DNA from 3 places in the Phytobacter sp. genome. Region 3 is predicted to be linked to each of the others. Evidence: predicted binding sites of a transcription regulator. Region 3 holds the regulator's gene; each other region holds the start of a gene.
The links. The regulator LexA, encoded in region 3, represses DNA repair genes until DNA is damaged. The targets are predictions, from matches to a motif close to TNCTGTATGTACATACAGNA.
Positions count from the first base shown of each region.

Region 1: dinB (DNA polymerase IV) is a predicted target of LexA. The motif match lies at 7,164-7,183, and genes of this name have one in related genera.
Region 2: AC5JPW_RS23465 (DinI-like family protein) is a predicted target of LexA. The motif match lies at 1,719-1,738, and genes of this name have one in related genera.

Region 1 covers NZ_JCACPZ010000004.1:1,344,460-1,358,414, forward strand. The annotation lists gene crl (sigma factor-binding protein Crl) at 1-49, opposite strand, end outside; gene frsA (esterase FrsA) at 120-1,364, opposite strand; gene gpt (xanthine phosphoribosyltransferase) at 1,470-1,928, opposite strand; gene pepD (cytosol nonspecific dipeptidase) at 2,187-3,644, shown strand; gene prfH (peptide chain release factor H) at 3,700-4,314, opposite strand; gene AC5JPW_RS10360 (RNA ligase RtcB family protein) at 4,311-5,450, opposite strand; gene AC5JPW_RS10365 (GNAT family N-acetyltransferase) at 5,609-6,088, opposite strand; gene dinB (DNA polymerase IV) at 6,091-7,146, opposite strand; gene dpaA (peptidoglycan meso-diaminopimelic acid protein amidase) at 7,455-8,192, shown strand; gene AC5JPW_RS10380 (class II glutamine amidotransferase) at 8,163-8,930, opposite strand; gene lpcA (D-sedoheptulose 7-phosphate isomerase) at 9,080-9,661, opposite strand; gene fadE (acyl-CoA dehydrogenase FadE) at 9,908-12,352, shown strand; gene AC5JPW_RS10395 (amidohydrolase) at 12,461-13,231, shown strand; gene hpxK (allantoate amidohydrolase) at 13,334-13,955, opposite strand, start outside.
Region 2 covers NZ_JCACPZ010000008.1:1,178,990-1,183,902, forward strand. The annotation lists gene AC5JPW_RS23460 (hypothetical protein) at 446-1,177, opposite strand; gene AC5JPW_RS23465 (DinI-like family protein) at 1,260-1,700, opposite strand; gene AC5JPW_RS23470 (replication endonuclease) at 1,814-4,039, opposite strand; gene AC5JPW_RS23475 (hypothetical protein) at 4,076-4,357, opposite strand; gene AC5JPW_RS23480 (DUF2732 family protein) at 4,358-4,591, opposite strand; gene AC5JPW_RS23485 (hypothetical protein) at 4,655-4,913, opposite strand, start outside.
Region 3 covers NZ_JCACPZ010000004.1:1,988,732-2,002,686, reverse strand. The annotation lists gene plsB (glycerol-3-phosphate 1-O-acyltransferase PlsB) at 1-728, opposite strand, end outside; gene AC5JPW_RS13515 (diacylglycerol kinase) at 858-1,226, shown strand; gene lexA (transcriptional repressor LexA) at 1,335-1,949, shown strand; gene AC5JPW_RS13505 (CsbD family protein) at 2,210-2,419, shown strand; gene zur (zinc uptake transcriptional repressor Zur) at 2,523-3,038, opposite strand; gene AC5JPW_RS13495 (conjugal transfer protein TraF) at 3,315-4,625, shown strand; gene dusA (tRNA dihydrouridine(20/20a) synthase DusA) at 4,709-5,704, shown strand; gene pspG (envelope stress response protein PspG) at 5,855-6,097, shown strand; gene AC5JPW_RS13480 (quinone oxidoreductase) at 6,286-7,281, opposite strand; gene dnaB (replicative DNA helicase) at 7,342-8,748, shown strand; gene alr (alanine racemase) at 8,765-9,844, shown strand; gene tyrB (aromatic amino acid transaminase) at 9,959-11,152, shown strand; gene aphA (acid phosphatase AphA) at 11,303-12,010, shown strand; gene AC5JPW_RS13455 (LysR family transcriptional regulator) at 12,171-13,106, shown strand; gene AC5JPW_RS13450 (cysteine hydrolase family protein) at 13,121-13,819, opposite strand; gene AC5JPW_RS13445 (putative urea ABC transporter substrate-binding protein) at 13,819-13,955, opposite strand, start outside.

The sequences.
Region 1 (13,955 bases), 640 kb from region 3:
TAAACTTTTTAATGAGTCTGCTCTTCGGATGTCCACTCGGTAACGTCATTGCGATCTCCTTTTGTGATGCAACTGTTTTACCAAACCAATAGAAATTAGCAATCTATTAACCTAATCAATTAACGGAATCTATTACTGATCCACGCCGTGATATCGCGCAACGCTTTATCAAAATTGCGGTAAACCGGATTAAACGGGATCTCCAGCAATTTACCTTCCGAAGATGACGAGGTGATTAATCGCGACTCTTCCTCTGGGCTGAACGGATCATCTTTCCAGAAACCCGAGAGCATAGGAGTGGGACAACGACGGCCCAGTAGCCCCTGAGTTTTCAGCGAGTAACGGTTAAGCTCAACATGCAGTGCTTCATCTGACGCATCGTGCATACCGAGGCGGCTGGCGAGCACATCCATGTACATCTCAGGAATGTGCCCCAGTTGCTGCGGATTCGCCATCAGCGCGTGTACCACCGGCCCCAGACAGGCAACAGCTTTCAGCCTCGGTGATTCGAGGTAGCCCAGGCGCACCGCCACGTTGGCGCCAAAACGGAAACCAAAGGCCGCCACACGGGTATGATCGACCCACGGAATATTGGGCAACGCTTGTAAGACATGTTGATGAAGCAGGCTGGAGTCCTGGGTCAGTTTCCACTTGGAAGAGAATCCCACGGAGGGCATGTCGAGCGTCAGCATCGCAATCCCCTGCGGAGCAAAATAGCGTTCATACAGGGTGTAGTAATCGCTTTGCAGATGATCCAGACCACCACACATCAGAATAGTAGGGAACGGCCCCTCTCCTTCAGGCATATGCAAGAAGCCGACGACCGATGAGCCGCCTGGAATCGCAAATTCCATCTCACGCATTTTTCCCGGCAAACGCTGCGCAGCCTCTTCATAAGCGCGATTTGCCAGCGCCTGAGCCTGATCGGCCAGCACATCGCCCTTTATATGCGGATACGCCGCAATGCTGTAGAGATTAGAAGCATGCAGCCAATGGCGCCCACTCAGCGCTGGGTCTTGTTCCTGGTTCGCTTTTTGCTGCCACAACATGGCCTGGGTAGACCATTCGTAGATCCAGTTGCCACCGCGATACCCCACGACCGTGTCGTAAAGTTCCGGGCTGGTGCGTTCAGCCTCGCTCATCACAATGCGGGATTGCACATCCATGATCTCTCGGGGGTCAACACCACGCCACACCCACATCAAGCGGTTGATCATGCGATACCACTGCGGGGCATTACTGCCATCCAGCGTGGAATCGATGTGTGCTTTTGTACCCGAATTAAAACGGCGCACCAGCGTCGACGTTTCCGGGTGCTTAAAACGCGGTTTAAACAAAGTTTCGCTGAGGTTAGCTTGTGCCATGTACGCAGCCTCCATGATGAACGTCCTGGCAGCTATTGTAACCCGGCATGCGCTAAAAAGAACAACGCCCGGCAAAGCCAGGCGTTGGAGATAACAAAGATGTGATTAGCGTGAGGAAATCGGCGGTACGAAGACGACGCCCATGTCCCACGGTTGCTCAATCCAGGTATCCTGCGGGATATCAATCACATAATCATCAACCAGCGGGCGACCCGCCGGCTTCGCAAAAATGGTCACAAAATGCGCTTTTGGGTACATTTCGCGGATAGCGACTGCAGTACCGCCGGTATCCACCAGGTCGTCAATCACAATAAAGCCTTCACCGTCGCCTTCGGCGCGTTTGAGGACTTTCATCTCACGCTGGTTGTCGTGGTCATAGCTGGAGATGCAAACGGTATCAACATGACGAATACCCAATTCGCGAGCCAGTAACGCCCCCGGTACCAGACCGCCACGGCTGACGGCGATAATGCCTTTCCATTGCTCAGACGGCATCAGGCGATTTGCCAGTTTGCGTGCGTGAATCTGCAACATGTCCCAGGTGACGACGTATTTTTCGCTCATGTGAAGTGTCCCAGCCTGTGTATCTACGGCTTAAAAAGTGTTCTACGGGGAAATAGGTTGCGCGAGATTATAGAGATCTGACGCACTAAAAACCAGTGCTACCCGGTATCTATGGGGCTTTTTACGCGACGCGTACTAACAGGAGGGGAATAAAGTGGTATTCTCAGGGCCATCTCGCAAGCCCGTCTTGTGATGTCCGTTTATTTAACCCCATGACCTGTAAGGTATCTTTCGCAGGTCTCTCGAAGGAGACGCATCGTGTCTGAACTGTCTCAACTGTCGCCACAGCCACTGTGGGACATTTTTGCCAAAATCTGTTCTATCCCCCACCCGTCTTACCATGAAGAGCAGCTTGCTGAGCATGTGATGAGTTGGGCGAAAGAAAAAGGCTTGCATGCAGAGCGCGATCAGGTCGGCAATATTTTGCTGCGCAAAGCCGCAACTGCAGGGATGGAAAACCGCAAACCGGTAGTTCTGCAGGCGCACCTCGACATGGTGCCGCAGAAAAACAACGACACCGTGCATGACTTCACCAAAGACCCGATTCAGCCCTATATTGATGGCGAATGGGTGAAAGCTCGTGGCACCACGCTGGGTGCAGATAACGGCATCGGTATGGCGTCCGCACTGGCGGTTCTGGCTGACGACAGCGTTGAACACGGCCCGCTGGAAGTGCTGCTGACCATGACCGAAGAAGCCGGTATGGACGGCGCATTTGGTCTCCAGGCTAACTGGCTGCAGGCTGATATCCTGATCAATACCGACTCCGAAGAAGAAGGCGAGATCTACATGGGTTGCGCCGGGGGTATCGACTTCATCACCACCCTGCCACTTTCCCGTGAAGCCATTGCGGCAGGCACTCAGACCTTCAAGCTGACGCTGAAAGGGCTGAAAGGCGGCCACTCCGGCGGCGACATTCACTTAGGTCTCGGCAACGCCAACAAACTGCTGGCTCGTTTCCTGGTCGGCCATGCCGCAGAACTGAACCTGCAACTGGTCGATTTCAACGGCGGTACGCTGCGTAACGCCATCCCGCGTGAAGCGTTCGCGACCGTCACCGTTCCGGCTGACAAAGCAGAACAGCTGAAAACGCTGGCAGCGACTTACCAGGGCATCCTGAAAAACGAGCTGGAAATTAAAGAGAAGAACCTGGTGGTCCTGCTGGAGAGCGTGTCCAGTGACAAACAGGCGCTGACCTCTACGTCCCGTGATGCATTCATTCAGTTGCTGAACGCTACCCCGAACGGTGTTATCCGCAATTCTGACGTGGCGAAAGGCGTGGTGGAAACCTCCCTGAACGTTGGCGTGGTCACCATGCAGGACGACAATGTAGAAATCATCTGCCTGATCCGTTCGCTTATCGACAGCGGCAAAGATTACGTGGTGAGCATGCTGGAATCTCTGGGTCACCTGGCGGGCGCGAAAACCGCACCGAAGGGCGGCTATCCAGGCTGGCAGCCGGATGCAAACTCCCCGGTTATGCACCTGGTGCGCGAGACCTATCAGCGTCTGTTTAACAAGACGCCGAACATCCAGATCATTCATGCCGGTCTGGAATGTGGTCTGTTCAAAAAACCGTACCCGGACATGGACATGGTCTCTATTGGGCCGACCATCACCGGTCCACACTCTCCGGATGAACAGGTTCATATCGAAAGCGTAGGACAGTACTGGACGCTGCTGACTGAGCTGCTGAAATCCATTCCGGCGAAGTAATACGCTGAATCGCCGGATGGTGTTGTTAATCACCATCCGGCTTTGTTACCTCTGACTATCTTTCCCTGAACGCCATGCCTGTGAACGTTCGCACCGGATTTCCACGTTCAATCTGATGATGGAACATCCGCCGCTCCGCCTTTGAGGCCGCATCCCCCTCCTGACGCATATGCTCCAGCCGCCAGGCAATCAACAGTTTTGCCAGTCGCTTGTTAGCATGCTGACTACGCTCCGACTGCACTTTTACGCTAATCCCGCTTGCCAGATGGGTCGCACGCACGGCCGAATCCGTTTTATTGACGTGCTGCCCGCCAGGCCCGGAGGATCGCAACGCCTCGAAACGAATCTCCCCGGAGATATCCTGCTCCTGAGCCGCAAAACACCCGATGCCCACATACCAGTTTTTACGCCCATGATTCGCACGCCAGGGGCTGGCACAAATCCACTGCACGGTGCCATTCCAGCGCTCACTCAGCGCCATTGCATGGTTACCTTCGAGTGAGACCAGCGCGGAACGCAATGTGCCAGCACGTGCGCCCTCTTCCGTCTCCACCAGCGTCAACGCCACCTGCATTTTTGCGGCTTCGATGATCAACTGATCCAGCGTTTTTTTCACTGCCAGGCAGCACTCGTCCGGCCCCTGAGCTGCTGAGAGTTGCAATAACATCATGCGGACTTCCCTCCACTGGTTTTGAGCGTTAATACCGGGCGCAGACGCGCAACCGGCATCACCAGCCCGGCGTCCATCAGGCAGTTAAGCACGCTTTCGGCTGACTTATAGGCCTGGGGAGCTTCTTCGTAGATCAGCTGCTTATCACGGCAAATCACCCGACTGCCAAGCTCAGTACGCGCCAGTTGCTGTGGGCTGAACTTGCCAGAAAGCCGCCCTTTGCACTCAGTGCGCATCCATTTTCGCCCTGCGCCGTGCGCCAGCGAATGCAGTGTCTCTTCGCTCACCACCGGCTGCACCAGCCAGCTGTAATCGCCTCTGGAACCAGGGATGACCACCAGGCCACAGCCATCCGGTGTAGCCCCTTTACGGTGTAACCAGCCTGATTCTCCACTGATGTTGCAGGGCTCAACGAAGTTGTGTGCAATGCCCAGTACCGCTTCACCGTCAGCGCGAATCTGCTGCAAAATGCGCATGGCAATCAGTTGTCTGTTCACTCTGGCAAACGCCAGGGCATCGTTATGCTCAGCCAGATAACGCAACGCTTCTTCACTTTCTTCTGCCAGACCCGAGTGGGAAAACGCAGTGATATGCTGTTGCAAAATCGCCTGTCCCAGCCCACGGGAACCGCTGTGAACCAGAAGCTGGAGGCTGTCAGTATTCAGTCCGGCTTGTTGAAAACAAGCGGCATCGAAAACCTCATCAGTCTGCTGTAATTCAGCAAAGTGGTTACCGCCACCTATCGACCCCAGCGCGCTCCGCCAGGCGTGCTGGGCGTGGCTTTCGGGAAGATGCTCCGCCAGCCACACATCGTCAGCATGGTCATCTAACGCCGCCAGCCGCTTTTCGAGCTTATCGGCGTTATATTTGCGGCGCAGGATGTCCGTTTGCCACAGCGCCATACCGCAGCCAATGTCATTGCCGACCAGCGCCGGGTAAAAACGACCGAGTGAGAAAAATGCAGCACCAATGGGGTAACCGCGACCAGGATGTAAATCCGGCATTCCCACGACACGATGCATGCCGGGTAAATTAGCGGTGGTGAGTAATTGTTGAGTCGCTAAACCTTCGACCCATAAATCGTCCGACGCAATATAAGAAACCGCGTCAGAGAGATAATGAACATGAGTGCCCATATACCAATCCATCTTAAAAATTTAAATAAGGATGTGGCAGACACAATCAGAGGAAAAAGAAGTTAATCCTGGAAAGGTCTGCAAATTGAGTTATTAAAATATGTTTTCATGATAAACCCCCTTTGCAGTCAAATATGTGGAAAGTGCGCGTATAGTAATCAGCCACTATTTTCATTGCAAGGTAATTTTGTCGACCTTTTCAGTGCCATGTGATAATTCACAAACCGCACGCCGCGTGACTCAACCGATTGTTGCTGCAAAACCTGAAACCCATGGCGCTCAAAAAAAGGCCTCGCGGTAATACTGGCATCGACGGTTATCATCCCGGCCGGAAGCTGTACAACAAGCGCATCAAATAATGTACTGGCGACACCACGATGGATATATTCCGGCGAGACAAACAGCAAATCGATATACCGTTCAATCGCGGTAATAAACCCCACCGGTTGGTCATTAATGACCGCGACCAAAACCGTTGAATGGGTTAATTTATGCTGCCAGCGCGACGCATCGATTTGCGCCCAGGCGGCAATCTGGCGCGGGGAATAATCCTGACTGGCAGTTTCAATGACCGCGCGCAGAAATATTTCACACAGGTATTCGAAGTCACTCTCTTTATATTTTCTGATTTCCAGCATTTTTATAGTCCCAAAACCAATTGTCGCTCCAGTTGTGGATCGAGCAGCGTCACGTGCAGCCCCACTAAGCGTACCCCACGGCCGCTGCGTCTTTCATCCCAGGCTTTGCGCGCCGTCGCCAGGAGATCGGCTTTGTTCAGACGCGGCCAGATGTGCTCCTGGGTGGTGAGCTGAAAATCAGCAAATTTCAGCTTCACCCCCTGCCGGGCAATCAGCAAATCGGGTTTCACTTTCAGCAGCCGCCGTTCAAGTTCCTCATAGAGATTCTCGATGATCGCTTCACACTCGTCCCACTGGTGAATATCGTCCAGCAAGGTGCGTTCGACACCGACGGATTTACGCAGTCTTTCGCTGCTGATCTGCCGCTCATCAATTCCCTGGCTGCGTTCCCATAACACCCGGCCAAACTTACCAAACCGCTTGAGTAGCATCGCCAGGTCGCTGTTTTGCACATCTTCGCAGGTACGCAGGCCGAGCGTTTCCAGTTTTGCTGCCGACACCTTGCCGACACCCGGAATCTTGCTGAGGGGCAACGTGCGGATAAAGGCCGGAACGTCGGCGGGAGTAATCACATACTGCCCATCAGGCTTGTTCAGATCAGAGGCGATTTTGGCGAGAAACTTGATGGGTGCGATTCCCGCAGAGGCCGTCAGTTGCGTTTCACGGAAAATAGTTGCGCGGATCTCTTCAGCCATCAGGGTGGCGGAGCCGTGGCACTGCGGGCTGTCAGTCACGTCGAGATAGGCTTCATCCAGCGACAGTGGTTCAATAAGGGTGGTGTAGCGGGAAAAGATATCGCGAATCTGGTTAGAGGCTTCTTTATAAGCGTCAAAACGCCCCGGTAACAAGGTGAGGTGCGGGCAGAGTTTTAACGCCATCGCGGTCGGCATGGCACTGCGCACGCCAAATTTTCGTGCCGGATAATTGGCCGTGCTGATCACCCCACGCTTGACCCGACTGCCGCCAATGGCGATAGGAATATCGCGCAGGGCGGGGTTGTCGCGCATCTCTACCGCCGCGAAAAAGCAGTCCATATCGACATGTATGATTTTGCGCATAGGCTCGCCCTCTAAAACACTGGATAAGTATACAGCATCTTTTATTGGAAATGATAAGTTACCGAAAAAACCTGCCACATTCGTGTAAAAAACAGCCAGTAGTGTTGTTATTTCAGGGGTTTTCATCTGACAATCATTAGCGGGGGGATCGTGGCGAAAAAAGTAATGTGAAAACTCCACGTTCCGGGCTTGCGAAAAACTACCGTGATGCTAATGTGGGCGCGCCCAAACCGGATTATTCTGATTTTTGGGGACTCTTTTTGCCGTCCTGGCAATGTGGTATCCGCTTTATCAAGGAAACAAGCAGTATGCGCAAAATCGCATTTTTTCTTGCGATGCTTCTGATGCCGTGCGTCTCGTTTGCTGGTTTATCCAGCAACGGCTCAACAACGCCGATCAGCAAAGAATATAAGCAGCAGTTGATGGGGTCGCCGGTTTACATCCAGATCTTCAAAGAAGAGCGCACCCTTGATCTTTACGTCAAAATGGGCGAGCAGTACCAGCTACTGAACAGCTACAAAATTTGTAATTACTCCGGCGGCCTTGGGCCAAAACAGCGTCAGGGTGATTTCAAAAGTCCGGAAGGGTTCTATTCCGTTCAACGTAGCCAGCTCAAGCCGGACAGCCGTTTCTACAAAGCCATTAATATCGGCTTCCCGAACGCCTTTGACCGTGCTCATGGTTATGAAGGGAAATATCTGATGATCCACGGCGCGTGCGTCTCTATTGGCTGCTACGCGATGACGGATTCACAAATTGATGAGATTTTCCAGTTCGTGACGGCAGCCCTGGTGTTTGGCCAGCCAACGGTTCAGTTAAGCATTTACCCGTTCCGTATGACCGATGCAAATATGCAGCGCCACAAATATTCGACCTTCGCGAACTTCTGGCAGCAGCTTAAGCCGGGATATGACTTCTTCGAACAGACGCGTAAGCCGCCGGTAGTCTCCGTTGTCGACGGGAACTACGTGGTCAGCAAACCGCTGAGCCACGAAGTTGTTCACCCGCAACTGGCGTCAAACTACACGCTCCCCGAGGCAAAATAACGCCCATTCGCCTGGCATGATCTTTTGCCAGGTTTCATTGCCTGTCAGCGGTTGCGTGGCAATCACGGTGACCACATCATTCGGTGTGGTTTCCCGCTGAAAATCAATTTCAACATCCTGATCCAGTAACGTCGCCACGCCAAACGGTGCCCGGCGAGTAATCCAGAACAGGTTGGTCGAGCAGAACGCCATCACGTAGCGCCCGTCCGACAGCAGCATGTTAAACACGCCCTTCTCACGCAACTCCGTCGCCAGTGTCGCAATGTATTTAAACACCGCTTCCATATTGCCTGGCGTGCGTGGATAGCGCGTCGTCAGCTTGTCCAGCAGCCAGCAGAACGCTTTCTCACTGTCGGTTTCGCCAATCGGGCGGAAATTCCCGGTCTGCAGCGTTTTATAGCCCGTCAGTTGTCCGTTATGGGCGTAGGTCCAGTTGCGGCCCCACAGCTCACGGGTAAACGGATGGGTATTTTCCAGCGCCACTTCGCCCCGGTTCGCCTGGCGAATATGAGCGACGACGGAACAGGATTTGATCGGGTATTCCTGCACAAGGCGGGCAATGGGAGAGTTAAAGCTGGGTTGCGGGTCTTTAAACGTACGACAGCCTTTGCCTTCGTAAAAGGTAATTCCCCAGCCGTCTTTATGCGGCCCAGTGCCTCCACCACGCTGAACCAGCCCGGTGAAACTGAAGCAAATATCGGTCGGCACATTGGCGCTCATCCCGAGCAGTTCGCACATACAACACCCCCACAACGCCTGACAAAAAAGAAGGCGTAATTGTTGCAGCCAGCCTGGACACGGACAGCGCGCAAAAACCGGAGCGTACACGGAGTACGTGAGGATTTTGAGCACTGCCCAGGTTCAAAATGGCAAATAAAATAGCCTTCTTAGGCTTTTGCCATCTCTTTTTCGATAAGCAGAATCAAGATATGAATCACTTTGATGTGAATTTCCTGGATACGGTCAGCATAACCGAAATGCGGCACACGGATCTCAACATCCGCAGTCCCGGCCATTTTGCCGCCATCTTTACCGGTCAGGGTGATAACTTTCATGCCCTTAGCGCGCGCAGCTTCAATGGCTTTGATGACGTTCGCCGAGTTGCCGGAAGTGGAAATCCCCAGCACTACGTCACCTTCACGGCCTACTGCTTCGATGTAACGCGAGAAGACGTGATCGTAACCGAAGTCGTTGCTCACACAGGAAAGGTGGCTGACGTCAGAAATCGCAATGCCTGGGTAGCCCGGGCGGTTTTCACGGTAGCGACCAGTTAACTCTTCTGCGAAGTGCATCGCATCGCAATGCGAGCCGCCGTTACCACAAGAGAGCACTTTGCCACCCGCTTTGAAACTGTCTGCCAGCAAGACCGCTGCACGCTGAATGGTATGAATATTGGCGTCGTCTTTGAGGAAGTTAGCCAGCGTCTCTGCGGCTTCGTTTAATTCGTTACGAATCAGATCCTGGTACATGAGGATATCCTTCAGTAAGCAGTATGAATGTAAATTCTCGAGCGCAGTTTACCGGATAGGATCAGCAGGGAGAAGCCAAAGCCATACATATCACCCGGTGTTTTCGTTTTTCGTGCCACAATTCACCCCAACAATGTGAACCAGGTTGTAATTATTTTGTAAACACATTGCTAAAAGAAATGACATCCACTAAAACGATATCATCACAAGTGGTCAGACCTCCTACAAGCCAGGGAGCTTTTCTCTATGATGATTTTGAGTCTTCTCGCAACAATCGTTCTTCTCGGTGTCCTTTTCTACCACCGGGTCAGTCTGCTGCTCAGCAGCGCAATCCTGCTGGCATGGACTGCCCTTCTCGGCGCCTCCGGCCTGTGGTCTATCTGGGTACTGGTGCCGCTGGCCATTATCCTCGTTCCGTTTAACGTCGTACCCATGCGCAAATCGCTGATTTCCGTACCGGTCTTCCGTGGTTTCCGCAAGGTGATGCCGCCAATGTCCCGCACCGAGAAAGAAGCGATCGACGCAGGCACCACCTGGTGGGAAGGCGACCTGTTCCGGGGTAATCCGGACTGGAAAAAACTGCATAACTACCCGCAACCGCGCCTGACGGCTGAAGAGCAGGCCTTTATTGATGGCCCGGTGGAAGAAGCCTGCCGTATGGCAAATGACTTCCAGATCACGCATGAGATGGCCGATTTACCACCGGAACTGTGGGCCTTCCTGAAAGAGCACCGCTTCTTCGCGATGATCATCAAAAAAGAGTACGGCGGCCTGGAATTCTCCGCATATGCCCAGTCTCGCGTACTGCAAAAACTCTCCGGTGTCTCCGGCATTCTGGCGATTACCGTAGGTGTCCCCAACTCCTTAGGGCCGGGCGAATTGCTGCAACACTACGGCACTGAAGAGCAAAAAAACCATTATCTGCCGCGTCTGGCGCGTGGGCTGGAAATCCCTTGCTTTGCCCTGACCAGCCCGGAAGCGGGTTCAGATGCGGGCGCAATTCCGGATACCGGCATCGTCTGCATGGGCGACTGGCAGGGTGAGCAGGTGTTGGGTATGCGCCTGACCTGGAACAAGCGATACATTACGCTTGCCCCAATCGCCACCGTGCTGGGTCTGGCCTTTAAACTCTCCGACCCGGATAACCTGCTGGGCGGTGAAGAAGATCTCGGCATTACCTGCGCGCTCATCCCCACCAGCACACCGGGTGTGGAAATTGGCCGTCGCCACTTCCCGCTTAACGTGCCGTTCCAGAACGGTCCGACGCGCGGTGAAGATATCTTCGTACCGATTGATTACATCATCGGTGGTCCGAAAATGGCCGGTCAGGGCTGGCGCATGCTGGTAGAGTGTCTGTCCGTCGGTCGCGGCATTACATTGCCATCCAACTCAACGGGCGGCCTGAAATCTGTCGCGCTGGGAATTGGTGCTTACGCCCATATCCGTCGCCAGTTCAAAGTAGCTATCGGCAAGATGGAAGGGATTGAAGAGCCACTGGCACGTATCGGCGGTAACGCCTATGTGATGGACGCTGCTGCGGCACTGATCACCTACGGCATCATGCTGGGTGAAAAACCTGCCGTGCTCTCCGCAATCGTGAAATACCACTGTACCCACCGTGGGCAGCAGTCCATCATCGACGCGATGGATATCGCAGGCGGTAAAGGCATTATGCTCGGCGACAGCAACTTCCTCGCCCGTGCGTATCAGGGTTCGCCAATTGCCATCACCGTTGAAGGGGCCAACATCCTGACCCGCAGCATGATGATCTTCGGCCAGGGGGCGATCCGTTGCCATCCGTATGTGCTCGAGGAGATGGCTGCCGCGCAGAACAATGATGCAGATGCTTTCGACAAACTATTGTTCAAACATATCGGTCACGTCGGCAGCAATAAAATGCGCAGCTTCTGGCTTGGCCTGACTCACGGGCTGACCAGCGCGACACCAACGAACGACGCCACCAAACGCTACTACCAGCACCTGAACCGCCTGAGTGCGAACCTTGCGCTGCTGTCAGATGTATCGATGGCGGTACTGGGCGGTAGCCTGAAGCGTCGCGAACGTATCTCAGCGCGCCTGGGCGACATTCTGAGTCAGACCTTCCTCGCCTCCGCAGTGCTGAAACGCTATGACGATGAAGGCCGCAATGAGATGGACCTGCCACTGGTGCACTGGGGCGTGCAGGATGCGCTCTACAAAGCAGAACAGGCAATGGACGACCTGCTGGTGAACTTCCCGAACCGCATCGTAGCAGGCCTGCTGCGGGTGGTGATTTTCCCGACCGGGCGTCACTACTTTGCCCCGTCTGATAACCTGGACCATCAGGTGGCGAAAATTCTGCAAACGCCGTGTGCTACTCGTTCACGTATTGGTCGTGGTCAGTATCTGACGCCGAGCGAACATAACCCGGTTGGCCTGCTGGAAGAGGCGCTGCTGGATGTGATCGCCGCCGACCCGATTCATCAGCGCATTTGTAAAGAGCTGGGTAAAAACCTGCCGTTTACACGCCTGGACGAACTGGCGAAAGAAGCGCTGGCGGGCGGGCTCATTAATCAGGACGAAGCCGACATTCTGCATAAAGCCGAAATCAGCCGCCTGCGTAGCATCAATGTGGATGATTTCGAGCCGGAGGAACTGGCGACACAGCCGGTAAAGCCAGCAGAAAAAGTGCGTAAGCCGCAAGCCGCGTAACGCACACTTCGGGAGACCTTGCCCCGCCTCGTGCGGGGCTTTTTATTCCCACAACATCTCTTTTTCTCGTGCTACAGTGTAAAAATGCTGTTTCAGGAGAGCTTAATCGTGCCGGGTTTAAAATTAACGCTGCTACAACAACCGCTGGTCTGGATGGACGGCCCAGCGAACTTGCGCCACTTCGACCGTCAACTGGAAGAGGTTACCGGGCGTGATGTCATCATCCTGCCGGAAATGTTCACCACTGGCTTTGCCATGGAAGCGGCAAAGCAGTCGCTGCCCCAGCAAGATGTGGTGGCCTGGATGCAGAGCAAAGCCAAACAGACGAACGCGTTGATTGCGGGCAGTGCTGCGCTGCAAACCGAACGCGGCCCGGTCAACCGCTTCCTGCTGGTTGAGCCGGAAGGGCAGGTCCATTTCTACGATAAACGCCATCTGTTCCGCATGGCCGATGAACATCATCACTACGAAGCAGGTCACGAGCGCGTGGTGTTTGAATGGCGCGGCTGGCGAATTTTGCCGCTGGTCTGTTACGACCTGCGCTTCCCGGTCTGGTCACGTAACCGCGATGATTACGATCTGGCGCTGTATGTGGCGAACTGGCCTGCACCGCGTTCGCTGCACTGGCAGTCGCTGCTGGTGGCGCGTGCAATTGAAAACCTGGCCTATGTGGCAGGGTGTAACCGCGTCGGTACCGATGGTAATGGCCATCATTATCGCGGTGACAGCCGGGTGATTAACCCGCAGGGTGAAGTGATTGCGACGGCCGAGCCGCATCAGGCCACGCGCATTGATGCAGAGCTGTCGCTGACCGCGCTAAAAGAGTATCGCGAGAAGTTCCCCGCCTGGCAGGACGCCGATCCGTTTACATTGGATTGAGTGTTTAACGCTGTTCCAGACTGTTCCCCTCACCCTAACCCTCTCCCCAAAAGGGCGAGGGAACCGTTTTGAGCGGTCTGAGGTGAGGGGAACCGCACCCTACTAAATCAGCTTGCGGAGCGCTGCACTGTACGCCCGCAGCGCCTGCGCCACATCCTCCGCCAGCACGCTTTCAGCCGGGTGATGACTGATCCCCCTGTCGCAGCGCACAAACAGCATCGCCGACGGCCAGCGTTCAGCAATCGCAATGGCATCATGACCGGCGCCGCTTGGCAGCAACAGCGCCCTGCCCTGTACTTCGCTGACCGCGTCAGCCAGCACATCGCGCAATGCTGCATCACAGGGTGTCGCCGCAATCGAGTAGAAAATATCATGGCTGAATGACAGCCCGCGCTCAGCAGCAATGCGCCCGGCTTCATCCAGCAACGTTGTCAGCAACGCTTCGCGCTGTTCATCATTGGGACTGCGGATATCCAGCGTCAGTGTCACCGAGCCCGGAATCACGTTCACCGCCCCCGGCTCACACTGCAGTGTCCCGACGGTCGCCACCTGCTCAGGGCCTGACTTATGCGTCTGTTGTTCCACGAAGGTTATCCACTGCGCTGCGGCGGTCAGGGCATCCCGACGATGGCTCATTGGTACCGTACCCGCATGCCCGGCCTCTCCGGTAAAGCGACAGGTCAGCCTGCGCGCACCGTTGATAGCAGTAACCACGCCGAGGGGT
Region 2 (4,913 bases), on a different contig from region 3:
TTATCATCACACGCGAGCACGTCATCATTTTTATTGTGAATACCGCCACCACGGCGCAAACAGGCCACAGGAAAAATAAATTAATTGCACCGTTAGCGCGCAATGCTCTCCCCGCCACGCCTGCCCGCTTGATGGGGCGCTTTTAATGCAGGTGCATCAGCAGCGCCAACCCGCGCCAGCACTGGCGCAGGCTGGCAAGTTCTCACGCAAAAAACGAATGCAAACTCATGCACCTGATGCATGCATGACTAAAAAAAGGAAAAATCGCGCAAAAATGGAATAAAAAAACCGGCATTTTCGGTGCCGGTCTGATGATTAATTCAGGAGTTATCTAAACAATCTCGTAGCACATTGAAACAGCACTAACGCCTCGCAAGGCTCGTTGTTCAACCCCGCCAGCACTGAAAACAAGTTTCAGCACCGGCGGCGTTTGTCATTATATTGCTTAGTTGTCGAGTATCGAAATGACTTCGCCCGTTCGCAGGTCTACACGTCCCGCAACGGTCTGCTTGACCACGCCACCATAAGAATTAGTACCGCGAAACGTTGTTTTCACAATGGCATGTGGGTCTTTGTTCAAAATCAGATGATAGACAGTTTCAACGTGTTTATAAGAAGAGTCATCATTCATGCTGGCCTTTATCAGCTTTTCTAACGGACGATAAGAACCATCCCAGGCACTAAAATTACCCTCAAAAGTATCTAGGTTAATTTTACCGTTAAGCGATTTTGGATCTCTCTTAAAGTCATTGAAACACCAACCGAATACATCATCGAGCTTCAACGAATCATCTTTATTAAAAGTGTACTCGCTTATACAGGCATAAAAAGCATCAACAGAGCTGGAAGGTGCATTTTTGAAGCTAACATAGTCTTTAACGATATCGTGCCGAGTTTGTTTTGGCTCGTTACGATATTCTTTGACGGTTTTTTCTGCGTACTCAAACGTTGGCGCAACTGGTTTCGCAGCAACCTCCGGCACATCATTTTTTACTACATGATGACTTTTTTCCGTCGGCCACACGACTGATCCCACTACACCCAAGGCCACGCAGCTTCCTAAATAAATCGCACTTGAGCGCTTCCGGCTCGGCATCCTGACCAGTGACGGCTTGATTAAACCCACGATAAAAGCAATAAAGAGAGCCAGAGATAAAAATGCTATTACGGTATCCATGATTTTCCTTTGTGTGTAATTCCCATAAAAAACAACCCCATGCTATCAAACATGGGGTCTATGGTTACACAATTTTCAAGGATTAACGCCAGCTCTCGTCTTCCCATACTTCCTGCAGGATACCATCCAGCCGTTCCCGGTCGGACTCACTGTCAAAACCCATGATTTCGACGCCTGTCATTGAGCCTTTTTTTACAGTGACCCGCGAAGACGGGAACACACTTTTTATTCGGCGATTGAGCTCATTTTCAAAAGCGACAACAACAGGTTGTCCTATTTTTTGTTCCTTATCCAACGTGATGTTTATTCTCACTTCATTTTCACTTTTTAATCGTTGATTAATAGGCTCTGAAGAGAACACGACAGAGAAAGAACTACTTTTCAATAAGTTCTCTTTAGCTAATTCGGCTATTAGATTTAATGCAATTTCACGATCCCTTTCCTGACAAACACCTTCTGTTGTCAGACGCGCAATCATCTCGACCCTCTCAAGCATGACATGCTCGCTCAGCTCTCTATCCACGCAACCTCCCACACGAGATACTGTATAAATAAACAGTATCATAAAGTAACAAAAAATGGGAAGAAAAAATTTTGCGAACGCACAGCGTATGTTGATGAAATGATGGCATTAAGTTAAGCACCTAACTTGCTACCAGCCGCTAAATTAGCTACCCGTTTAAGAATATTTTCAGTTCTGGCCTGATGAGATGGCGCAGCTCGTAACAACTCACCGCGAGATGTTCCGCTAAACCATTTACCGTTGAAACAGCTTTTACCACCAGCTATTAAGTGCATTGCTTCACCACGGCTAATTTTTATGCCGGTATTCATCTGCACTTTACGAATGGTCTTCAGCACCACTTCGCTTTGGTCGCCTGCGCCGTGGACAAATGTTTTCTTAAATGGTGGTTTTTTCTTCCTGATCCGGTTCGTCAGCTCTCGCCTTTCACGCCGACTCAGCGGTTTTGATAAATCGAGTGGCGGTTTCTCGCTTTCGCTTCCCGTACAGTTATTGACAGAACTCCGAGGGACGGCGGGGCCGTCCTGAAGGTCAACGGCCAAATCAACGGCACGCTTCGGCACAATCTTCCATTGCGTTAACCGGGTTAGAATTGGGGTGCCGGAACCAACAACAGAATCGTAAACACCACGAATAACGACAGTCTGCTCGCCGTACTGATTAAACTCGCTGCGAGGCTCATAAAGTGTGCGCACCTGCAAATCATCGCGGCGCACGAAAGGCCCACCCTGAGCATTAACGTAATCAGCCCATTCACCAGCATCAGCCGCATCATGAACCGCCGCAAACTCAACACTAAGGCCGTGAGCAGTCTCGCTATCAGCAAGGCGACGCAACTCACGGTATACGGTCACGGGTGCGCCACCGATAAACTGAAACTGCCGAATGTGCCATCGCGCCGCCCAGGCGGAAACTGCGGGCGCAGTCTCTTTAATCAGTGCGCCGCTTTCGTCATCAGTTTCACCATCGAGAGCATAACCATCGATATTTTTCGAAATATATTTAGCAACATATCCCGTCGCGCTGCCTTTTTCCGGGTCAATGGCTTCAGCATGAAAGCGTGCTTTTTTGGCTTTATCGCTTTTCAGTTCGTGGCGGTCTTCTTCCCATGCATAGTTGCGAATGATGAGGCGCACCCGCTCGACATCTTCAGGCAACATAAACATCAGCATGTGCCAATGCGGGGTTGCATCATGGTGCGGCTCTGCGACGCGTATCCCGAAAATACGGATATCTTCCCGATGCAGCTTTGCCCGGATGCGCGCCCATAGGCCTGTAAGATAACCTTGCGTGTCTGAGGGGCTGGCCCCGTTCCATTTACTGTTTCGATAACCCGCCTTAATCGTGGCGTGATATTTTGACGGCGCGGTCAGGGTATAAAACTCACCAACATAGCCAAGCTCATTACAGATATTTTCAAATCCGCGAATGCGGGTCATGAGCTCACAGCGGCGACGTGAAGGGTTAGAAACTGAGCCATCATATTTTTCAATCAGGCTTATACGGTTTCCCTCTTCGTCCTCAAGCTCAAGTCCTTTGAGATATTCACGAGTTCGGCGCTTCTGTTCGCGCCAGTCGGTGACGCAGTTTTTACTCGCATACACATGTTTTTTCTTGCTGACATTGCCGACAGCAATCTGCAGATGTTCGCGCCATGCAGCCGCAACACGACGCAGACGGCCACGCCACCATGTTTCGGTAAACATGCGAATAACGGCGGGGGCAATGTCATCCTGATTGAAAACTTTGCCTGCCACCCGCTCCCAATGGGGAGGGGTAACATTGAATTGACGCGCAATATACCCGGCACACATATACCAGGCATAAAGCGTTTTGAGCTCACCGAAATCACTGTCATCAATATTGGCAAGCTCACCACGAATGAAGTTCGCTATATCAGCAGCCAATAGATCAACATCGGCGCGCGACATATCCGGGAGGTGATTATATCTGGCGACCATATTAACCATTCGCGATGCCAGATATTGCATAAGCTGGGTATCAAAATGACCATCGAAAACAGCGGCAGATACATTGCTGTTGATACCCGCACACTTGTATTTTTTTGCCACCAGTTCAAGGCGTGGCAATGCCTTTTTACAAAAGCTGATTAAAAAAGCATTGGCGCGCTGACTGCCCTGATTTTGCTCAAGCACGGCAACGGTGCGATAAACATCAAAGCGCACACATTCAGGCTGTAGGGAAAGTACTTTCTTTGCATGCAGCAAAGCCGCGAACATACGATCGCGGCGATACTGTTGGTCATAGGTTAGATATGGGCTGGCTATTGCCGACAGTGGAGCATTCCACGGGTAAGCATATTTAACACTTACCAGCATAAATCCCCCGCCTGGCGGTGTTGCATGCTTAGCTGATTATTCATCGTCTACGCTCCGCCATTTTATGCCAGCTTCATTCATCGCTTGCTCATAAAGCGATGCGACTTTACCTCCGCCGTAGTGCTTCCAGATAGTAGGAATAGTGACAATTGATTTTTGGAATTTTTGAAGTGTTTCCGCTGCGTAATCTGCGAGCATTAGCATATTTGCCATTTTCGCCGCTTCAGGCTCAGGGCGCTGACGGTAGAACTCAAGGGCGCGCTGCAACCGCGTGCGCAATTCCGCCACTTCCAGTGTTGTTAACTTGTTATTAGTCATTCAATGAAACTCCTGTGATTCGTTTTCATAGCGAGCGGCTTCGCGGCGCAGGAGTTCAGCGGCTTCCGTCCCGCTCATGCCCTCTTTGGTGATATGGATAGCCAGCGCCTCAAGGCGGATTGAAACGGCTAAAGCGCGGTCTTTACGCTCTTCTTTTTTGGCTTCTTTAAACAAAGTCGTTAGCACATCATCGTTAGCACCGCTGGGCGTTGATAAGAAAACAGTTCGACTCATAAAACCTCCTGAATTTGGGCAAAGAAATGCCCGACGGGTTGACGCCATTAATTACGGGTTTATTTATTCAGCTAATATGCAATCATGAATTGAAAATCGGCGAGGCAAAATACTTCCCCACCGCGTTATTTTATTCATAGCTTCGATGATTAACTTACGACGTTCGACATCGAAATACTCAAAAGGCTGACCTACTTCATCACTGCGGAATACTCCTGGCTTCTCGCGATTCGCCAGCGTCATAACCACAAATTTAAAGTTTTCATCTAGTTTGTTGAAATTACGCAACGTGCGATTTTCAGTTAGTCTTAATTTCTGATGA
Region 3 (13,955 bases):
TTGTCATGGGAGATTTTTTTGCTGCGTGCTTCGTCTTCAACAGCGCGGGCAATCGCTTTGGACGCCAGTAGCTTGTTAAACAAGTCCTGACGGGCAGGCAGACGCGGACCGACCGCCGCAAGACGCTGGCGGGCAAAGTGCATGCGTGCAACTCGCGCCAATTTCTGGGCGATAATTTTATCCGTACCATGCTCAGTGGCCATGCGGCGCAGTGAGACCGGCGGAGAGAAACGCACAAAGCTGTCGCGCCCGAGCCAGGAGATCGCAAAGAATTTCTGAATGCCGTTAAGCATACGCAGCGGCGGATTCATCTCGCCTTTCTCGCGACCCGGCGAACGACCGAACATCATCGAAACCGGCACCATTTGCACATCCAGGTCAGGATGGCTGCGATGCAGGTCGAGATAATCATGGAACAGCTTGATGGACTCTTCTTTCGGTGTATACCAGGTAAATACGCGTGGTCCACCGTGAATGAAGATATACCGCGGCAACTCCACGCCGTCGATCTCAAGCGGCTCCAGCGGGTCGGGCAAGTCGTGTGCCAGACATTGAGCGCGTAACGTGAGTAAGTCAGCCTTCGAGTTATAAGGCAAAACGTACATAATAGGGCGTGAGGTATCGAGCCCCAGTTCCTGTGCGGGTTCCGCAGGGATAGACTTACTTTTTACCAGCACGCTTAATGGTAAATTAAGTAATTTGTAGTAAATTCGTGGCCAGCCGGACATAAACGATGTAAAGCCTCTGGTTAATAATGCCAATGCGCCGCAAGAATATCAGAAAGCGCGCACAAATTCTTTTGTACCTCTATAACCTTACATAGAGATTGATGCTCATTACATAAAAAGGTTCTTTTAATGGCCAATAACACCACTGGCATTACCCGCATCATTAAAGCGGCCGGTTATTCATGGAAAGGCGTCCGCGCAGCCTGGATAAACGAAGCTGCCTTTCGTCAGGAGTCCGTTGCGGTCATTCTGGCAATTATTATCGCTTGTTTCCTTGATGTCGACGCCATCACCCGCGTATTGCTGATCGGTTCGGTGGCACTGGTCATGATCGTTGAAATTCTTAACAGCGCGATTGAAGCGGTCGTTGACCGGATTGGTTCGGAATTGCATGAGTTGTCCGGGCGCGCGAAGGACATGGGCTCAGCGGCGGTACTGATGACCATTCTGGTTGCACTCTTTACCTGGGTTTCACTGTTGTGGGGCCATTTTCGATAAGCCTTCCAGAATTGCGCTAACTGCTGGTTTTTTGCGTAATTTTGGTTTCAAAATCGCCTTTAGCTGTATATACTCACAGCATAACTGTATATACACCCAGGGGGCGGAATGAAAGCATTAACGGCCAGGCAGCAAGAGGTGTTCGATCTCATTCGTGATCGAATCAACCAAACGGGCATGCCGCCGACGCGTGCGGAGATCGCGCAACAGTTGGGGTTCCGTTCCCCAAACGCAGCTGAAGAGCACCTGAAAGCGTTAGCGCGTAAAGGTGTACTTGAGATTGTTTCTGGTGCGTCCCGCGGCATTCGTTTGCTGTTGGACGTCGCAGAAGACAATGGTTTGCCGCTGGTTGGGCGTGTAGCGGCAGGTGAGCCGTTGTTGGCGCAGCAGCATATCGAAGGTCACTATCAGGTTGATCCGTCCTTGTTCAAGCCAAATGCCGATTTCCTGCTGCGCGTTAGCGGCATGTCAATGAAAGACATTGGTATTATGGATGGCGATCTGCTGGCAGTGCATAAAACTCAGGATGTGCGTAACGGCCAGGTGGTTGTTGCACGTATTGATGATGAAGTCACCGTCAAACGACTGAAAAAACAAGGTAATACCGTTCAGTTACTGCCTGAAAACAGCGAATTTTCCCCGATTGTTGTGAATCTGCGCGAGCAGAACTTTACGATTGAAGGTCTGGCTGTTGGTGTGATTCGCAACGGTGAGTGGTTGTAATTCCTCTTCATAACCGTGGTTCAGCGTCCCGCTGCCACGGTTTTGTTTTATAAAACAAAATCTTAAATAACCTTCATCCTCAGCGCCTCTCCCAATCTGTTCGATTTACCTTCTTATAATTGTCTTTTGAATGGTTAAAAATTCCGAATAAATCCTCTGCAGTATGATCCCTGACTACAATTATTCTCACGTTCAGGATATTCAGAACGTAACGACGGACGATGATTCGCTATTCACAACCGAACGATGAGGACATGACTATGAATAAAGACGAAATCGGCGGTAACTGGAAACAGTTCAAAGGTAAAGCGAAAGAGAAGTGGGGGAAACTCACTGATGATGACATGACCGTCATCGAGGGTAAACGTGACCAACTGGTAGGTAAAATTCAGGAAAGATACGGCTACGCAAAAGATCAGGCGGAAAAAGAAGTTGTTGACTGGGAAACCCGCAACGAATACCGCTGGTAGCCTTCAAACCCTCTGAATATGCATTGAAGTGACTACCCTGCCCGACGGTACATGGACGTACCACCCTCTTAACACAACGAATTGAATGCACTCTCAACCGCCACTAGCGCGGTTTTTTCTTAACCAGAATCGAGTGATCGTGGTGACATTCGCCCTGGTGACGACAAGCTTCCACTTCCGCACATTTGGAACACAGACCATGTGCTTCAATGACATTATGGCGTAAGGCAAATCCTAATTTTGCAGCCAGTGAATGCATAATATCTTCCACCCCTTCCGCTTGTTCTTCTTTCACGACGCCGCAGCGATCGCAAATAAACATGGCCGATGTATGAGTTGGCTGATCAAAAAGATGGCACAACACATAGCTGTTAGTAGACTCCACTTTGTGCACAAACCCCTGCTCCAGCAGGAAGTCCAGCGCACGATAAACGGTGGGTGGTTTTGCCTGGGGTTCACTCTCGCGCAGCAGGTCCAGCAAGTCGTAGGCACTGATTGCCCCTTCCTGCAAACTCATTAACCGCAGAACCTCGAGGCGCTGAGGAGTCAGGCGCACATTGCGCTGCACGCACAGTTTTTCGGCCTGCGCTAGCATCTCTTGCGAAGTGGTCTTTTCCATTGTCGTCCTCTCATTTCCCGGCGGCATAATCTCTCACTTTACCATGTTCTGCTCTAAACGCCGAGATCGCGCGCAGATGCCGCTCACTTTCACATTCGCGGTACGTCTTCTATAAATAATGAAGGTCATTTCTTATAACTATAAATTTCTGCCGACTTTTGCGTATTTGGCAGAAATAGCCATTTTTCCAATGTTATTCGCAGCAATAGAGCATTCCCGTTGATGTAAAAAAGAACGGGGCATAGAAAAACTCATCTGACTACGAGACACATAATTGTGAAAAACAAACTCAAACTTTCAGTGGTCGCTATCGCTGTCTCCTTTTGCGTGGCAAATCAAGCGGGGGCAGCCAATACCTGGGCGGAGGCACGTAGTGATGCTATGGGTGGTACCGGCGTCGCTTCGGCAAGTTATGGCAGTGGGGCGCTGATCAACCCTGCGCTTCTGGCAAAAGCAAAACCTGATGATTCTGTCACCGTCATCTTGCCGAGTATCGGTGTGCAGGTGACTGACAAAGACGATCTGCGTAACGAGATTGACGATATCAACGACAAAATCGACGGTTATAAAGATTTTGTCGATAACCTGACACCCGCACAGGTGCTGTTGAATCCTGCTGCGGTTGTTGATGAATTCCAGAATGCTGCCGGGGATCTGGCGGATGAACTGCAATTCCTTAAAGGCAAAACGGCGCAGGCAAAAGCCAGTGCGGGTATTGCGGTCAGCATTCCAACCGATGTGGTTTCCATGGCCTTTGTGACCAAAGCGCATGCTCATGCACGCGTCAGCACATCGGTTGATCAAAACGATATTAATTACCTGCGTGGTATCCAGAGGAGTGATACCACTGCGCTGACAGAGGCAGGCAGTGCCGCACTGTTAGGCAGCGATGAGATTACACGTCATCTGAATTCAACCGCTTCCGGGCGCGCGGCGATTGTCTGGGATTACGGTATTGCCCTTGCGCATCAGTTCGACGTGGGAGGCATACCGCTGTCGGTTGGCGTGACACCTAAACTGCAAAAAACCTGGGTCTACAATTACACGACCTCCATTTATGATTACAACAGTGATGACTGGAACAACGATCGCTATCGTACCGATGACTCCGGTTTCAACGTAGACGTCGGCCTGGCAGCAGATCTGACCGAAAACATCACCGTAGGCTTGACCGGCCAAAACCTGGTCTCACGTAATATCGATACCAAAGATATCCGTATCGAAAACGGCATGACGGGTGAAGTCAGAAACTACAAAGACACCTATCAGATAAGCCCACTTGTCACTGCAGGGGTCGCCTGGCAGAACGAACTGCTGACCCTGAGTGCCGATGGCGACCTGACGGAAACCAAAGGCTTTAAGAGCGAAAAAAATTCCCAATACGTTGGAGTGGGTGCCGAAGTTCGTCCGCTTAGCTGGCTGGCTGTTCGTGCGGGTTACCGTGCGGATGTCAAAGGGGATGACAAAAATGTCTTCACAGGCGGTGTCGGTTTCGCACCGTTCAATAAAGTACATGTCGACCTGATGGGTCTTGTGGGCGAGGACCAAACCTGGGGTGCAGGCGCACAGCTTAGCGTGACGTTCTGATCCCTCACCGGAGGCCTCGCGCCTCCGGTTTTTCTTTGTGCTATAGTAGCGCCCCATTTTTCCGTAAAGCTTATTTATTCGCCATGTCGCCAGAAATTCAGCCCGCTGCTTACCCTGCCCACCGCTTTTCCATCGCGCCGATGCTCGACTGGACGGACAGGCATTGCCGTTACTTCCTGCGCCAGCTTTCCCGCCATACGCTGCTCTACACCGAAATGGTGACGACAGGGGCCATTATTCACGGTAAGGGTGACTATCTGGCCTACAGCGAAGAAGAGCATCCGGTGGCATTACAGCTTGGTGGCAGCGACCCTGCTGCGCTGGCGCAGTGTGCAAAACTGGCTGAACAACGCGGTTATGATGAGATTAACCTGAACGTAGGTTGCCCGTCCGATCGCGTGCAGAACGGCATGTTCGGTGCCTGCCTGATGGGCAATGCGCAACTGGTCGCGGACTGCATCAAAGCGATGCGCGATGTGGTGTCGATTCCGGTGACAGTGAAAACCCGTATCGGGATTGACGATCAGGACAGCTACGAATTCCTCTGCGATTTCATCAATACGGTGTCGGGCAAAGGCGAATGTGAGATGTTTATCATCCATGCGCGTAAAGCCTGGCTGTCCGGCCTGAGTCCGAAAGAGAACCGTGAAATTCCACCGCTGGATTACCCGCGAGTCTATCAACTCAAACGCGATTTCCCGCACCTGACCATGTCCATCAACGGCGGCATTAAATCGCTGGAAGAAGCACTATCTCATCTTGAGCATATGGATGGCGTGATGGTTGGGCGCGAGGCGTATCAAAACCCTGGGATTCTGGCGCGTGTCGACAGGGAGATTTTCGGCGTTGATGCTCCGGATGCGGACCCGGTTGCGGTTGTGCGTGCCATGTATCCATATATTGAGAATGAGCTGCAACAAGGCACCTATCTGGGCCACATTACGCGTCACATGCTGGGATTGTTCCAGGGTATTCCGGGGGCACGTCAGTGGCGTCGTTACCTCAGTGAAAACGCGCATAAGCCAGGGGCCGATGTGGCGGTGCTGGAGCATGCGTTAAGCCTGGTGGCAAATCGTTAAAGTTTCACTAAATGTTCGTCAATTTCACTAAGCCCTGCACGTCGTTGCAGGGCTTTTTACTGATAAATCAAAGGGAAATAGATTGGCACGCTTCTTGAAATAACACTGGCATGAGAGTCCACGTCATGACTCATTTATCGGGAGCGCGCCATGTTGGAATTACTGTTTATTATCGGCTTTTTTATCGTGTTGCTGGCAACAGGAGTATCGTTGTTGGGCATCCTGGCCGCCATTTTAGCGGCAACCGCATTGATGTTTTTAGGCGGGCTGTTCGCCATGATGATTAAGTTGCTGCCGTGGTTATTGCTGGCGGTCGCGGTCGTCTGGGTGATTCGCGCCATCAAAGCACCAAAAGTGCCTCAATATCAGCGCAATAACGGCAGACGTTACTAAAGGTTTGAGTGTTAGATCACAACCTCGACACTTTTCCAGGCGCATTGCTAAGAACCGAATAGGATTTATATATCAAATCTGTCACTATCGCGCCGTCAAAGAATTCATCGAGCTGTACCCTACATACAGCCGAACTAAAAAAAGAATGGGCTTCCTTCGGGAAGCCCTAATTCTTTCTTCCTCATGAATTATTTAGAGGATGAAGGTATCAGCAAACTCGATCCCTGCGTTGCGCGACTCTCCAGCGCTTCATGTGCCCGCTGTGCATCTTTCAGCGCAAACTTCTGCGCTTCAGCCACATCAACTTTAATCACGCCGCTGGCAATCAGTGAAAACAGTTCGTTGCTTGCCTCTTCCAGCTCTTCACGATTGGTCACATAACCGTTGAGTGACGGACGGGTGGCGTACAGAGAACCCTTCTGATTCAGAATGCCGAGATTCACCCCGGTCACCGGGCCGGACGCGTTGCCGAAGCTCACCATCAGCCCCTGACGTTGCAGGCAGTCGAGAGAGTCTTCCCAGGTGTCTTTACCCACGGAGTCATATACGACGCGCACTTTTTTGCCGCCGGTAATCGCTTTTACTCGCTCAACGATGTTCTCTTCGCGATAGTTAATTACCTGCCAGGCTCCCGCCTGCAACGCACGCTGCGCTTTTTGGGCTGAGCCGACGGTGCCGATAAGTTTCGCGCCCAGCGCTTTCGCCCACTGGCAGGCAATCAGACCAACGCCGCCTGCTGCGGCATGGAACAGGAAGGGTTCGTCAGGTTTGATCTCGTAGGTTTTACGCAGCAGATAAAAGACCGTCAGTCCTTTCAGGAAGGAGGCCGCTGCCTGCTCAAAAGAGATCGCGTTTGGCAGAATAGCGACTTTGTCTGCCGGCACATTGTGCACTGAGCTGTACGCGCCGAGACCAGACTGCGCATAGACCACGCGATCGCCCACTTTTATGTGGCTCACCGCACTGCCCACTTTGCTCACCACGCCCGCGGCTTCAGTACCCAGGCCGCTCGGTAGAGACGGCGGCGGATAGAGACCGCTACGGATGTAAGTATCAATGTAGTTAATGCCAATCGCTTTGTTTTCTACCTGTACGTCGTTCGCCGCCGGGTCGGCGGGGGTAAACTCAACGGCTTGCAGGACATCCGGGCCACCGTGCTTGTGAAATTCAATTCTTGTCGCCATGCTCCCTCCTGAATGTGATAATCTTTCGACCCATTCTCTATCTCGGTAACTCCATTCACTATGGCAGGAAATAAACCCTTCAACAAACAGACTGAACCCCGCGACAGACAGCTCGAAGGGATGAAAGTGCCGCCTCATTCTATTGAAGCGGAGCAGTCAGTGTTGGGCGGTTTAATGCTGGATAACGAGCGTTGGGACGACGTGGCAGAACGCGTTGTCTCTGAGGATTTCTATACTCGCCCGCACCGCCATATCTTTACTGAGATGCATCGTTTGCAGGAGATGGGCAAGCCTATCGACCTGATTACGCTGGCAGAATCGCTGGAATTACAGGGGCAACTGGACAACGTCGGCGGCTTCGCTTATCTGGCCGAGTTGTCCAAAAACACCCCAAGTGCGGCGAACATCAGCGCTTATGCAGACATCGTGCGCGAACGTGCAGTTGTGCGTGAGATGATCTCCGTTGCTAATGAAATCGCCAGTGCCGGTTTTGACCCGCAGGGACGCTCCAGTGAAGACCTGCTCGACCTTGCTGAATCGCGGGTTTTTAAAATTGCTGAAAGCCGCGCCAACAAAGATGAAGGGCCGAAAAACATCGCCGATGTGCTTGAGGCAACCGTTGCGCGTATCGAACAGCTCTTTCAGCAGCCGCACGATGGTGTAACTGGGGTCAACACGGGGTATGACGATCTCAATAAGAAAACCGCAGGCTTGCAGCCGTCGGATCTGATTATCGTCGCCGCACGTCCGTCGATGGGTAAAACCACCTTTGCGATGAACCTCGTGGAAAATGCGGCGATGCTGCAGGACAAACCGGTACTGATCTTCAGTCTTGAGATGCCCTCCGAGCAGATCATGATGCGTTCTCTGGCCTCGTTGTCGCGTGTCGACCAGACCCGTATTCGTACCGGCCAGCTTGATGATGAAGACTGGGCGCGTATTTCCGGCACCATGGGCATCTTGCTGGAAAAACGTAACATCTATATTGATGATTCCTCTGGCCTGACGCCGACGGAAGTGCGCTCTCGCGCACGACGTATCGCCCGCGAACATGGCGGTATCGGCCTCATCATGATCGACTACCTCCAGCTGATGCGCGTACCGTCGCTCTCCGACAACCGTACGCTGGAAATCGCTGAAATCTCCCGCTCGCTGAAAGCGCTGGCCAAAGAGCTCCAGGTGCCGGTGGTGGCGCTGTCGCAGCTTAACCGCTCGCTGGAACAACGTGCTGATAAACGCCCGGTTAACTCCGACCTGCGTGAATCTGGCTCCATCGAGCAGGATGCCGACTTAATCATGTTTATCTATCGTGATGAGGTTTATCACGAGAACAGCGACCTGAAAGGGATCGCGGAAATCATTATTGGTAAGCAACGTAACGGTCCGATCGGTACGGTGCGTTTGACCTTTAACGGACAGTGGTCGCGCTTCGACAACTATGCCGGTCCTCAATATGATGATGAGTAATTTCTAAGGAATTCAAATGCAAGCGGCAACTGTTGTAGTCAACCGCCGCGCTCTGCGACATAACCTGCAACGCCTGCGTGAACTGGCTCCCGCCAGTCGCCTGGTGGCGGTTGTGAAAGCGAACGCCTACGGACACGGTCTTCTTGAGACCGCGCGAACGCTCCCCGATGCTGACGCTTTTGGCGTCGCCCGTTTTGAAGAGGCCCTTCGCTTGCGTGAAGGAGGCATCACCCAACCTATTCTGCTGCTTGAGGGCTTCTTCAGCGCCGACGAGTTACCGCAGGTTTCCGCCTTGCACCTTGATACCGTCGTGCACAGCGTCGAACAACTGGCTGCGCTGGAGACGGCTGAACTGACGGAACCTGTCACCGTCTGGATGAAGCTCGACACTGGCATGCATCGCCTCGGTGTCAGGCCGGATGAGGCTGAAGCCTTCTATCAGCGCCTGACGCAGTGTAAAAATGTGCGTCAGCCGGTGAACATTGTCAGCCACTTTGCCCGCGCTGATGAACCCGACTGTGGGGCCACCGAGCGTCAGCTTGATATCTTCACCACCTTTAGTGACGGCAAACCAGGCCAGCGTTCGATTGCGGCATCCGGCGGTACGCTGTTATGGCCGCAGGCGCATTTTGACTGGGTGCGTCCGGGTATCATTCTTTACGGTGTTTCACCGCTTGATCGCCATCCGTGGGGCGAGGATTTTGGTTTCCAGCCTGCGATGACCCTCACATCCAGCCTGATCGCCGTACGCGAGCATAAAGCCGGTGAACCCGTGGGCTATGGCGGTACATGGATAAGTGAACGCGATACGCGACTCGGTGTGGTGGCAATGGGCTACGGAGATGGTTATCCGCGCGCTGCGCCGTCTGGCACTCCGGTGCTGGTGAATGGGCGTGAAGTGCCGATCGTTGGGCGCGTGGCGATGGACATGATCTGCGTTGATTTAGGACCAGAAAGCCAGGAGCAGGTCGGCGATCCGGTCATCTTCTGGGGCGTAGGTTTACCCGTCGAGCGTATCGCGGAAATCACCGGCATCAGCGCCTATGAGCTGATAACGCGTCTGACCTCACGCGCAGTCCTGAAATACGTCGACTGATTTTCCGTGGGGTGAAAGCAGTGAACCCGCTTTCACCCCCATCTCCCGCTCGATCTTCCCTCGCTTCCGGTTTATTGTGTTCATCTTGCCACTGTAAACCTGGAGAACCACCTCGTGTTTCAGAAAGTTGACGCCTATGCGGGCGACCCCATCCTGACGCTGATGGAGCGTTTCAAAGAAGATCCCCGTAGCGACAAAGTAAATCTCAGCATCGGGCTCTATTACAACGAAGACGGTATTATTCCGCGTCTGCAGGCCGTTGCCGAAGCAGAAGCCCGTCTGAATGCCCAGCCGCATGGCGCTTCTCTCTATTTACCGATGGAAGGGCTGAATACCTACCGCAACACCATTGCGCCACTGCTGTTTGGTGCCGAACACCCGGTACTGACGCAAAAACGCGTGGCCACCATCCAGACGCTGGGCGGTTCCGGCGCGCTGAAAGTCGGGGCCGATTTCCTCAAACGCTACTTCCCGAATTCCGGTGTCTGGGTTAGCGATCCAACGTGGGAAAACCATGTTGCCATCTTTGAAGGTGCAGGTTTTAACGTCAGCACTTACCCGTGGTTTGACAGTGAGACCAACGGCGTGCGCTTCAGTGCGCTGCTGGAAAAACTGGAGACGCTTCCGGAGCAGAGCATCGTTCTACTGCATCCGTGCTGCCATAACCCGACCGGCTCAGACCTGACCAACGAACAATGGGATGCCGTGGTGACCGTGCTGAAAGCACGTAATCTAATCCCGTTCCTTGATATCGCGTATCAGGGTTTTGGTGCTGGTATGGAAGAAGATGCCTACGCTATCCGTGCTATTGCGGACTCTGGCCTGCCTGCGCTGGTGAGCAATTCGTTCTCCAAAATTTTCTCTCTTTACGGTGAGCGTGTTGGCGGCCTGTCGATTGTCTGTGAAGACGCCGATGCGGCATCCCGCGTACTGGGACAACTGAAAGCGACGGTGCGACGTAACTACTCCAGCCCACCGAATTTTGGTGCTCAGCTTGTCGCGACCGTGTTGGGTGATACCGTGCTGAAAGCTTCCTGGCTGGCGGAAGTGGAAACCATGCGTACCCGCATTTTGTCCATGCGTCAGGAACTGGTTAACGTGCTCAAAGAAGCAGTACCGGGGCGTAACTTTGATTACCTGCTGAAGCAGCGCGGCATGTTCAGCTACACCGGACTGAGCGCTGCGCAGGTCGATCGTCTGCGTGAAGAGTTTGGCGTTTACCTTATCGCCAGCGGGCGTATGTGTGTGGCCGGGCTTAACAGCCGCAATGTACATCGCGTGGCACAGGCCTTCGCCGCCGTCATGTAATTGCCTTATATTTTCCTCCCGCAAGGGAGGAAAAGCCCCTCGCTTCGTAGAAACGTCTTTCCTTACCCCCCTTCAGGCGGTATGGTCGAAGAGCTTTTTGACCAATTGCGCAAATTCTAAGCATAACAAACTGAAAATTTAGGGATAAATATGCGAAAGGTAACATTAGCTCTCTGCTTGTCGTTTTCGCTATTCAGCACTGTTTCTGCTCTAGCTTCCACGCCAACGCCGGACAGTGCTGTTGGAACTAACGTCGCCAAACTGGCCGAGCAAGCGCCTATTCATTGGGTTTCCGTGGCCCAGATTGAGAATAGCCTCGTGGATCGTCCGCCGATGGCGGTAGGGTTTGATATCGACGACACAGTGCTCTTCTCAAGCCCTGGCTTCTGGCGCGGCAAGAAAACGTACTCCCCGGACAGCGAAGCCTACCTGCAGAACCCCGAGTTCTGGGAAAAGATGAATAACGGCTGGGACGAGTTCAGCATTCCAAAAGAAGTTGCGCGCGCGCTGATTGCGATGCATGTGAAACGTGGTGACAGCATTTATTTTGTGACCGGGCGTAGCCAGACGGCGACTGAAACCGTATCCAAAACCTTGCAGGACGATTTCTTGATCCCTGCCGCCAATATGAATCCGGTGATTTTCGCCGGTGACAAAGAAGGGCAGAACACCAAAACCCAGTGGCTGATAGATAAGCAGATCAAAATTTTTTACGGTGATTCGAACAATGACATCACCGCAGCTAAAGAGGCTCAGGCACGCCCGGTGCGTATTCTTCGCGCCTCAAACTCTACCTATCGACCGTTGCCGCAAGCGGGTGTGTATGGTGAAGAGGTCATTGTGAACTCTGAATATTGATGGTTTTTCTGCTTCCCAGAAGAGCCTATTTATATGAAATATGTATGATTGCTGGAAAAGGCGCGGGTGCTGCAGTGCGGTACGTTATGATGATTTTCAGTGGCAGACTCAGTTTCCGTCTGCCCTGAAATAGGTAACGGTGAAGGTAAAGACGTCCACGATGAATCTTGATGCCAGCGATCTCAAAAATCTGCGAATTTTTCTCCTGGTTGCCGAATCCAGCGGTTTCGCCAATGCCCAGTTCATACTCAATAAAGATGCATCGACGATTAGCCGTGCCGTCGCTACTCTGGAATCTCGCCTGGGACTGACGCTTTGTACTCGAGGTCGCCAGGGATTTGCCTTAACGGATGCCGGCCGCGCTGTTCAGGAAGAGGGACGAAAAATTCTCTTATCCCTCCGCGCTTTTGAACATAAACTCGACAGTCTGAAAAATGAAGGCGGCGGGCGAGTCGCCATTGGGATCATTGATAACATTGTCGGTGACAGTGCATTCCCACTTCATGAAGCCATCAGGGATATTTCAAGCCGATTCAATGATCAGGTTGAGTTATCTGTCTACGTCGAATCCCCCTATGAACTCGAACGACAGTTGTTGCGTAAAGATCTTGATATCGCTATCGGTATTTTTGACCGCCACCATGAAGCGCTGGTTTATCAGGATCTCTACCTGGAGGAAGACCGGCTCTATTGTGCTCCCCAAAGTGCTATTGGCCTGCTGCTGACTCCTGATCTTACGATGGCAGAAGCCAGGGGGGTGCTCTCATTGCAGAACTTTGTGGCACGCAATTTCCTCAATGAGTCAGACCTGCAATGTCTCGGGTTTCCAGTGGCCGGTGATGTGGCTTATACCTCGAATGTTGAAGCTATTGCGCTGATGGTCATGTCGGGTAAGTATCTGGGATTTCTTCCTTGCCACTATGCCCGAAGGATGGTGGATGAAGGGGCACTCATTGCTGTCTTTCCCGACAGCATACGACGGGCATCACTCATGCAACTGGTGTTTCGTAAAGGAGACGACCACGTCAGAAACGTGGTCAGGTACTCGCTGGAGAGTATCCATGGCTGTATCCGCCAGCCTGACTACAGCCAATAAAAGGTGCAGGCTAATCATGTCGAACTGAGGAAATCGATGAGTGGCTGGCTGCCGATGTGCGCGCCAAAGATCCCCCCTTCACGACCGATACTCTCCAGGACGGCATGGTGAAGCTGCCTGGTGGCAGCGCCGCAGCAGTCTTCAATCAGTAAACAGTCATACCCTCGATCATTCCCCTCACGCATTGTCGACGAAACGCAGACGTCCGTGGTGACGCCCATCAGGATCAGATGGCGGATTCCTTTCACCCGCAGGATGTGTTCCAGATCTGTTGCATAAAAGGCGCTATTTCCCGGCTTATCCACGACGATTTCCCCACTGACGGGCTCGAACCCGGTGAAGAAATCACAGCCGAATTCGCCTCGCACCAGCAGACGTCCGAGAGGACCCTGGCTGCCTATTGCCGATCCGTTGCGTTCCGCTTTGATCCGCTTGTTGGCGTTCAGATCCACCAGTTCGGGGCGGTGAGACTCGCGTGTATGCAGGATAAAGAATCCCTTTTCGCGAGCAAATTGCAGGAATCTCCGGCAAGGCTCAACCGCCAACAACAAATGCGCGTTGCTTTCACCCAGAGAGCTGAAATAGCCGTTGGGGTCGATAAAGTCACGCTGCATGTCGATGACAATAACCGCGGTGTTCTGGGTATTCCATGTACCCTCAAGCGGCCATGCATAGGGTGTTGCGCTCTCGATACTGCGCCAGGCCTTCACCATTATTTCGTCTCCCCAATCCAGGTGGTTGGGAAGCGAAGTTTGACGTTTTGAGCAGAGCCGATGATGGTACCATCGCCAGCTTCTATACCGACGTAGCCAGGCTCGCTGGCGCTTTCGAACAGACCATGTTTAAACG